Regions from separate parts of the Ketobacter alkanivorans genome, predicted to be linked through region 1. Evidence: predicted binding sites of a transcription regulator. Region 1 holds the regulator's gene; each other region holds the start of a gene.
What was found. The regulator sigma-54, encoded in region 1, starts transcription at its own class of promoters, with help from an activator protein. The targets are predictions, from matches to a motif close to ANTGGCATNNANNTTGCTNT.
Positions count from the first base shown of each region.

Region 2: the regulator sigma-54 is predicted to act here: its motif matches at 1,855-1,874, upstream of glnK (P-II family nitrogen regulator).
Region 3: the regulator sigma-54 is predicted to act here: its motif matches at 1,714-1,733, upstream of Kalk_RS09475 (TorF family putative porin).

Region 1 covers NZ_CP022684.1:4,026,664-4,029,899, reverse strand. The annotation lists gene lptA (lipopolysaccharide transport periplasmic protein LptA) at 1-20, shown strand, start outside; gene lptB (LPS export ABC transporter ATP-binding protein) at 17-742, shown strand; gene Kalk_RS17215 (RNA polymerase factor sigma-54) at 930-2,552, shown strand; gene hpf (ribosome hibernation-promoting factor, HPF/YfiA family) at 2,673-2,960, shown strand; gene ptsN (PTS IIA-like nitrogen regulatory protein PtsN) at 3,007-3,236, shown strand, end outside.
Region 2 covers NZ_CP022684.1:2,165,839-2,169,074, reverse strand. The annotation lists gene Kalk_RS09375 (PA2778 family cysteine peptidase) at 1-888, opposite strand, end outside; gene Kalk_RS09370 (PA2779 family protein) at 885-1,295, opposite strand; gene Kalk_RS09365 (accessory factor UbiK family protein) at 1,394-1,651, opposite strand; gene glnK (P-II family nitrogen regulator) at 1,984-2,322, shown strand; gene Kalk_RS09350 (ammonium transporter) at 2,411-3,236, shown strand, end outside.
Region 3 covers NZ_CP022684.1:2,192,321-2,195,556, forward strand. The annotation lists gene rep (DNA helicase Rep) at 1-914, shown strand, start outside; gene Kalk_RS09475 (TorF family putative porin) at 982-1,647, opposite strand; gene Kalk_RS21180 (hypothetical protein) at 1,863-2,036, opposite strand; gene Kalk_RS21185 (collagen-like triple helix repeat-containing protein) at 2,036-3,220, opposite strand.

The sequences.
Region 1 (3,236 bases):
AGGCCATACCTGCATCATGAGCCGCCTGACAGCATCCAATCTAGCCAAAAGCTACAAAGGTCGCGCCGTGGTGGAAGATGTCTCCATCACCATCGAAAGTGGCCAGATCGTCGGGCTACTGGGCCCTAACGGTGCCGGTAAGACCACCTGTTTCTACATGATCATCGGCATAGTCCCCCAAGACAAAGGCCGCATCGTGATAGACGATACCGAAATCACCCACCTGCCCATGCACGGGCGCGCCGCCAAAGGCATCGGCTACTTGCCCCAGGAAGCCTCCATCTTTCGCCGCCTCAAGGTAAAAGAGAACATCATGGCGATTCTGGAAACACGCAAAGACCTGAACAAAAAGCAGCGCCAGGCCAAACTGGACGAACTGCTGGCGGAGTTCCACATTGGCCACATTGCCGAATCCCAGGGTATGGCCCTGTCCGGTGGTGAGCGCCGCCGGGTAGAAATCGCACGGGCACTGGCCACCGACCCCGCCTTCATCCTGCTGGATGAGCCCTTCGCCGGGGTCGACCCCATTTCCGTTGCGGATATTAAACAGATTATCAGCCATCTGCGGGATCGCGGCTTGGGCGTACTGATCACCGACCACAACGTGCGGGACACCCTCGACATTTGCGAGAAAGCCTTTATCGTCAGTGAGGGCCATATTATCGCCGAAGGTGAGCCCTCACTCATCCTGCAAAACCAGAAAGTACGCGAGGTTTATCTGGGCAACCAATTTCATATGTAAAAGTTCTAAGTAATTTCAGGCATGTAAATTGCTTTGCGGGCTGACTGCTCTTACAATTAAAGCATCGCAGTTGAAATACGGCCCAACTAAGCTGTTGAAAACAGGCCAATAATTGGCTGCCTAAAACGTCAACAAGGCCGTGACACCCCACTAAAACTGGTCGTTGAAGAAGTTGAATTAGGTATCAATGAAACCAACCTTACAGCTCAAAATTGGTCAACACCTTACTATGACGCCCCAGCTGCAGCAGGCCATACGCTTGCTACAGCTCTCCACGCTGGATCTGCAAACCGAAATTCAGGAAGCACTGGAGTCCAACCCCCTACTTGATGTGGATGAGTCAGGATCGGATAACGACAGCGGCGACACAAGCGAACAAAATACCAGCGACAAAAGCACCGAAACCACCAACGAAAAAGAACCTGTCGTGGACTTTTCCCAGTCCAGCGACAGCAGTGAAGCCAGCTCAACCACCAACGAAGATGCCCCCGTCGACCTGGAAGGCAAAGAAATGCCCGGCGAGCTGCCCGTGGACAGCGACTGGGATACCTTATACGACGGCACCGCAGGTTCCGGTGGCAGCACCAGCTTCGACGACGATGACTTCGACTATGACAGCCGTAACAGCGCCCCGGAATCAATCTATGACTCCTTGATGTGGCAGCTGAACCTGACCAACATGTCCGACATGGACCGCATGATCGCCATGGCCATCATTGAAGGCGTCAATGCCAAAGGCTATCTCACCCAATCCGTAGAGGACATCCGCGACGGCGTACTCGCCCAGCAGGACGTAGTGGCAGACCTGGTACGCCTGCAGCAGGCCGAACTGGAAGCCATGGGCATCCAACTGGAACCCGAAGAAGGCGACGACGGCAGCGCCATCTCACTGGAAGAAGTGCTGGCCGTACTGCACCGCATTCAACAATTTGATCCCCCCGGTGTGGCCGCCCGAGACCTGCGGGAATGCCTGCTGATCCAGCTCAAACAGGAGCCAAAAGGCGACCCAACCCGAGAAGACGCTATTTTGGTCGTGGAAATGTTTCTGGATGCCCTCGGCTCTCGCGACTTTGCCACCATCATGCGCAAGGGCAAGCTATCAGAAACCCGTTTAAAAGCCGCCATCGAGCTGATCCAGGCCCTGAACCCCTACCCAGGCAGCAGCATTGAATCCGATGACACCCAATACGTCATCCCCGATGTCATTGTCAGCAAAGACAAAGGCCGCTGGCGAGTAGAACTGAACCCGGAGGCCACCCCCCGCCTGCGAGTAAACAGTGGCTACGCCTCCCTGATACAGCGGGCCGACAACAGCAGCGACAACACCTTCCTCAAAAACAACCTGCAGGAAGCCCGCTGGTTTATCAAAAGTTTACAAAGCCGTAACGAAACCCTGCTGAAAGTAGCCACCAAGATCGTCGAATATCAGATCGGCTTTCTGGAAGAGGGCGAAGAGTCCATGAAGCCATTGGTTTTACACGACATTGCCGAAGCCGTAGGCATGCACGAATCCACCATCTCCCGAGTAACCACACAGAAATTCATGCATACGCCCCGCGGCATATTTGAGCTGAAATACTTCTTCTCCAGCCACGTCAGCACTGCCTCGGGGGGCGAATGTTCATCCACCGCCATTCGCGCCATTATCAAGAAGCTGGTTGCAGCAGAAAATCCAAAAAAACCGTTGAGCGACAGTAAAATTGCCAACATACTGGAGGAACAGGACATCAAGGTTGCCCGGCGCACGATCGCCAAATACCGCGAGGCTATGATGATTCCCCCTTCCAATGAAAGGAAACGATTGGTTTGACCTCTGGTCATAGAATACAGAGTTGAACATCATCGGTGCCCTTCTGGCCGATGCTATACCAAACCCAAACGCGCCAGCCAATGGGTTGCAGTAAAACAAACCACGATTAAGGAGTGGCCTATGCAAATCAATATCAGCGGACATCACGTAGACGTTACGGACGCACTGAAAGACTACGTTGCCGATAAAATGCAAAAACTCGAACGCCATACCGACGACATCACCAGCATCCAAGCCATCCTGAGTGTCGAAAAGAACCGACAAAAAGCCGAAGCAAAAATTCATGTAAAAGGCGCTGACCTGTTTGCCAACGCCGAATCCGAAGACATGTATGCGGCCATCGACATGATGACCGACAAACTTGATCGCCAAGTGCTGAAGCACAAAGAAAAATCCAAGAGCTGGTAAACAAGGCGATTAACTCCAAAGGTTGTAATAAGGTTAATTGATAACGATGGAACTTGCTGAAATCATCAGTCCGCAACGGGTTTTTGAAGACGTACCTGGCGGCAGCAAAAAGAAAGTTCTGGAAACCGCTGCTGGGCTTATTGCCCAGCAGTACCCCGAACTGGACCCCAACGAATTGTTCGACAGTCTTATATCAAGGGAAAAGCTTGGCAGCACAGGCCTGGGCAAAGGCATCGCCATCCCCCATTGCCGTGCACAGCATTGCAACAACGTTAT
Region 2 (3,236 bases), 1.9 Mb from region 1:
GTCTTTAAACGCAGTGTTATTGGGCTGCAAGTGCAGAGCACACTGCACGGCGCGCTGGGCTTCTTGCACGCAATTGTAAGCATGCAGCGCGTAAGCGTAGTTGTTCCAGGCCTCTGCCATGGTGGGCTGTTGTTGAAGCAGGATGGAGTACTCGGTAATGGCAGCTTGAGCCTGCGCATCCTGCAGCAGCGCATTGGCCAAGCCAAATCTGGCCAAAGGCTCTTCGGGCCAGCGGCTCACTGCTGTTCTGTAAGCCTGTTGTGCTGCGGTAAGCTGTTTGGCGCTCTCGAGGCGGGTAATGGCCTGTATGTAGTTCAGAGGTTGTGCGGTGGCAGGTAGAGTCCGTGGTGGCAGCACGACTCTGCCCCAGCGCTCACTGCGTTGCCAGGTAGTGTCGAACAGGCGCAGGGGAGTCTGGCGTCTGGGCTGGTCGCCAGAGCGCAGAATCACGAGTTGCTGTTCAAGGTCATAACCGATCACAACAGCAAAGTGCCACTGAGGATACCAGCTTACCCCCAGATTCTGCAGTATCAACACCGGATGTCCGGCATTCACCTCCTGCAATAGCCCATCGATGGAGCGGACCGGATAGCTGACGAAGCCCTGGCGACGTGCTGCCATATCCAGTTCTACCGGAAAGCTGCCCTCTGCCTTAGGGGTGAACGCATGGGCGGCCAGTTGCTCCGGTGTGACTGTCATGCCGTACAGGTTCAGCACCATTGCCAGAGAGGCGGGGCCGCATTGAAAGTCTGCTTGTCGAATAAACGGAGTGGCCGTGATCTCGGTCTTTGGCGTGATCTGTTGTTGAACGGCAGGGGAGAGCAATAGTTTGGAGTTCAGGGCGCAGCCCGCCAGCAGCAAGCTGAGCCCTAAAACAAACGGTTTCATCCGCCGGTGTTGATGGGTTTGATCGCGGGGAATATGTTCGTGGTACCTAACAGATCCAGCACGATCAGGATCACGAATACCAGCACGACGACACCGACCACACCGCCACCGGCTTGCATGGTATTTACCTGCTCACTGAAGGCCTGCAGTTCTTCGGCGCTCATGTTGTCGATACGGGCTTCCACTTCAGCCGGGTTTACGCCCAAGTTAAGCAGGGTGCTGCGTGCTTCTTCTTTGTCGAGAATTGACAGCACCTGGGTGCGGGTCATTTGTTGTGCTTCGCTGTTAACCAGCTCATGGGTGGATACCATAGCAGCTTGCGCAGTTGCACTTAGCAGCCCGGTTATCATCATGGTGACCGCCAGCAGGCGGGCAGTCGTGCGTTGGAGTGCGGTGAATCGGCTCACATGGATCTCCCTTATATCGGTAAAGAGGTTGGTGTATTTTAGAAGCTGATTATATAGATGATAGCTTCAATCGGTTACTTTTATTCAACATGCCGAACTCAAGCTTGATCGGTGCTGCTTTGTTCCAGTTCGGATACTTGTTTTTCCAGATCCTCCAATCGCTGTCGCGTGCGGGCCAGCACTTTGGTCTGGATATCGAATTCTTCACGGGTCACCAAATCCATGCGGGACAAGGATTCCTTGATGACAGAGGAGAGGTTGTGGCGCAAATCCTGGCCCAGTTCACCGATATCCTGCGGCAGACGATCCTGCACCAGTTCCAGAATGCGGTTTACTAAGTTTTCCTGACGGTTCATGATGCCTCCTACATGATCAAGGCAGTAGTTTATCACGGCCCGTTGGGCTGGTACCAAAATGCTGCATTCAATTGCCTCTGCACCAATATGAGGCCTCCATTTAGCGCAGCACGCCTTGTTTTGGTGCGTTATAATGGGGTGGTCATGGCAGTGAAACCATTGTATTTCATGGTTAACACATTGATTCATCGCAATTAAAACTAATAGGCATGGTTTGTGCTAACTCCTAAGCATGTTCCGCGATTGGGCAGCATGCTGGGCGTTTGCACTGATTTGCGAATGACGGGACCGTAGCAATTTATCGCTTTCGAGCATTAATAGGAGATGTTCATATGAAACTGGTTACAGCCGTAATCAAACCATTCAAACTCGATGACGTGCGTGAAGCGCTGTCTGAAATTGGGGTGCAGGGTATTACTGTCACCGAAGTGAAAGGCTTTGGTCGTCAGAAAGGACACACCGAGCTTTATCGCGGTGCAGAGTACGTGGTGGATTTCCTGCCTAAAGTCAAAATCGAAGTAGCCGCTTCTGATGATCTGCTGGATCAGGTGATCGAGTCCATCAGCAAAGCCGCCAATACAGGAAAAATTGGTGACGGCAAAATATTTGTGACGCCTCTGGAACAGGCGATTCGCATCCGTACTGGTGAAACCGGTACCGACGCGATCTAAACGTTTTACTTTTAAATCCATGCCTATTTCTTTTTAATTTTGCGGAGGCAAGACCGTGGAAAACAATATTTTTCACCTGCAATACGCGATGGACACCTTTTACTTTTTGGTGTGCGGCGCGCTCGTAATGTGGATGGCGGCAGGTTTCGCCATGCTCGAAGCCGGTTTGGTTCGATCCAAGAACACAACCGAAATTCTGACTAAAAACGTGGCCCTGTTTGCCATTTCCTGCATCATGTATTTGGTGTGTGGTTACTACATCATGTACGACGGCAGCGTGTTCCTTTCTGGTATCGCTGACGTTGACGTCGACGCTGTGTTGGGCGATTTTGCTGCCCGCGAAGATGGCTTTACCGGTGGATCAATTTATTCCGGCGCGTCTGACTTCTTCTTCCAGGTGGTGTTTGTTGCTACCGCAATGTCCATCGTGTCCGGTGCGGTGGCCGAGCGTATGAAGCTGTGGGCATTCCTGGCTTTTGCGGTGGTTATGACCGGCGTTATCTATCCTCTTGAAGGCAGCTGGACTTGGGGTGGCGCGTCAGTATTTGGCATGTACACACTGGGTGATCTGGGCTTCTCCGACTTCGCTGGTTCCGGTATCGTGCATATGGCCGGTGCTGCTGCTGCTCTGGCTGGTGTGTTGTTGCTGGGTGCTCGTAAGGGCAAGTACGGCGCGAATGGACAGGTAAACGCGTTCCCCGGTGCAAACCTGCCTCTGGCGACGCTGGGTACATTCATTCTGTGGATGGGCTGGTTCGGATTCAACGGTGGTTCTGTGTTGAAGCTGGGTGATATCGGTAACGCCAATGCGGTTGCCATGGTGTTCCTGAACACTAACACCGCAGCTGCCGGTGGTGCGGTAGCGGCTCTGGTCACTGCACGCATGCTGTTTGGCAAAGCGGATCTCACCATGC
Region 3 (3,236 bases), 1.8 Mb from region 1:
AGTTTCAGGTACCCTATAAAGTCAGTGGTGGCAGCTCGTTCTTTTCCAAGGCAGAAATCAAAGACGTCATGGCCTACCTGCGCTTGATCATGAACAGCGACGACGACAATGCTTTTTTACGCATCGTCAACACACCACGGCGGGAGCTGGGCCCCACCACGTTGGAAAAACTGGGGCAGTACGCTCAAAATCGCGAACGCAGCCTGTTTTCGGTGTGCTGTGAAATGGGCTTGGCCGAAACGTTAAAAGCCAAACAGTATTCTATGCTGAAACGTTTTCACGACTGGATCGAAGAAACCCGCGAGAACATCCAGCGTGGCCATGCCGTGGGTGCCATCAAACAAATGATTCGCGACATCGACTACGAAAACTGGTTGGTGGAACAGTCCTCCAGCCCCAAGATGGCAGAAAAGCGCATGGAGAACGTATGGCAGCTCATCGCCTCCATCGAACGCATGCTGGAAAAGGCTGACGACGAAAACGATGTGGAATCCGTCATCGGCAAACTGATCCTGCTGGATATTCTGGAACAACAAAAAGAAGAAGACGATTCCGATCGGGTACAACTGATGACCCTGCACGCCTCCAAAGGATTGGAGTTTCCATACGTGTTTCTAATGGGCATGGAAGAGGAACTGCTGCCCCACCGCACCAGCATCGAAGAGGACAACATCGAAGAGGAGCGTCGCTTAATGTACGTGGGCATCACCCGCGCCAAGCGCGAACTCACCATGACCTATACCGCCAAGCGCAAACAGTATGGCGAGGAATTCGAACCCACCCCGAGCCGCTTTCTGGATGAAATGCCACAGGACGATCTGGCCTGGGAAGGTCGGGGCTTTCAAAAATCAAAAGAAGAGAAACAGGAAATCGGCAACGCTCATTTGGCCAATCTGAAAAATCTGTTTGATTGAATCTTCAGGCACAAAAAAGGGCCGGTACGAATACCGGCCCAATCGGAGAGAAATCTATCTCTGGATCTTATTCGCCTATAGGCAGGCTATAAGATACAACCCATTTGGGCTTGCCGTTATCCAGAATGTTGTCAATCTGCTGGCTCAGAGTGAACGACAGGTTGTCGTTGTAGGCATAAGACAGATCAACGTGAACCATATTAGCTGACTCAACGCCATTAGCATCGTGCTTACCTACAAGAATGGAGTAAGCGTCATAGCCATAACCCAATGTATAGTAGGCTGTACCTTCAACATCATCCCCGCCAGCAATGTTATCGTATGCGGTAACGCTGAGCCCAGCAAAACCCAACGATAACACGGCGTCTGACAGCTCACCCGGATCATTGTAAGTCACGTCATTCGCATAAGTGTAAGTCCAAACGCTCAGATCTACGCTCACTCCACCGAATTCCGCACCATAGCCTGCATACAGGTCATATTCTGATCCAGCGTTGGTATCACCTGAAGAGGCCCAGATACCGGTGTAGAAACCGCTGTTAGAATAGCTCAGATCACCAGAAACAGCTGCATCGCCATTACCCAGCTCCACACCACGCCACAAGTACATGTTAGCTACACCAACAGACGCAGAAACTTCAGCGTTAGCAGCAGTAGGTGCGATGGCCATGGCACCGGCAACAGCCAGAGAAAGAGCAGTCAAGCGAAGCATTTTAGTTTGTTTGTTCAACATAAAAAGTAACCCCCAGAGGTTAGACGATATAAGGTTTGCACCTTGGTTAACGAACTCACCACAGTAAAAGCAACGAGTGTGCCAAAATTGCAATGCCTTGGATTTGCGGGCTTTTCTGGTCAGTTCGCTGGGTCATCATGTCATAAAACTGCAACAGGAGCACCAAATCTGTGCGCGCACCAAAAGCGGGCGCACCAAAAGCGCCCGCAAACTCATTATTGGCTAGTTTCTGTACTGGGTAATTCATCAAATCGCTTATTCAACCCCTTCACCTCATCAGCGAGGGTATCCATGCGCGCATCCATTACCTGCATGGCTTGCTCTAACTTTGCGCTCAGCTCGTCTATTCTGGCACTTTGCTGTTGCAGCGAAAGCGCCCGCAAACTCATTATTGGCTAGTTTCTGTACTGGGTAATTCATCAAATCGCTTATTCAACCCCTTCACCTCATCAGCGAGGGTATCCATGCGCGCATCCATTACCTGCATGGCTTGCTCTAACTTTGCGCTCAGCTCGTCTATTCTGGCACTTTGCTGTTGCAGCGTTTGCTGCATGCTCGTAATACTTTCATCGACACTAGATTGATTGGCTGTGCCTTCCATGTTGGTTTTCAACGCCGTGACCTGCAACTCCAACGCCGATATTGCCTGGGCTGCTGCGGCCTCAACCTGACGCTTCTCCTCTGCCAATCGTGTGACCAACTGATCTTTCAAAGCCGCCACCTGAGCTGACTGAGTCTGAATCATTGCATCCATCCGATCCCGCAGATCCTGCTGAATCAGGGCTTGCCCTTTCACCCCATCGCGCCCGGGCTTGCCTGCAGAGCCTGGCTGCCCCGCCTGGCCACCGGCCATCCATTTTCTATTGCCGGTTAAGGTACGCATATTGATGTACTTGCCTTCGGTTCCCGCACCACCAGCCCCGGCCGCTCCAGCATCGCCACCTTTGCCACCGCCATTCTGAATGGTGATCAGGTTGTTCACCGGCCCGGCTACGGTATTGCCACTCAACAAACGATACACGATGCTGATCTGCCCGCCATTACCTCCGTCACCGCCATCGCCGCCAGCACCACCATCACCGCCAGCAGGCGCATTACATTTATCGAAGCTTCCCCCTTGCTGACCGGTGCCACCCGCGCCGCCACTGCCACCGACCCCACCTCGGCTATTCACCACCAGCGATCCCAACTTGGCCAACCCCAGTGTCATGGTGATGGATGTGCCCTCCTGACCCTGACCACCGTGCCCCGCATCACCTCCGCGCACGCCATCTTTACACTCTTCCGCCTGCCCTTGCGCATCCTTGCCTTTAGCGCCATCACTACCGTCGGGGCCTTTTGCCATGATAGTCACGCCCTGGCCGATTTCAGCCCAGGCTGCATCCAGCTGCACCTGCTCCAGCCCGTTCGGAATCATCAACACAGCGCCGTCTTCCAAAATCAGTTTGTCGTAGGCAATCACCGATTGAGCATCCGCTAATTCATGGGTTTCACCGGCTTTCACATGCAAGACATTTTCGGCGTGTACAGTAACGCTCACCAGCAACAGCAGGCTTACCAGCATTCGATTCATGATGTTTCCTTAATAA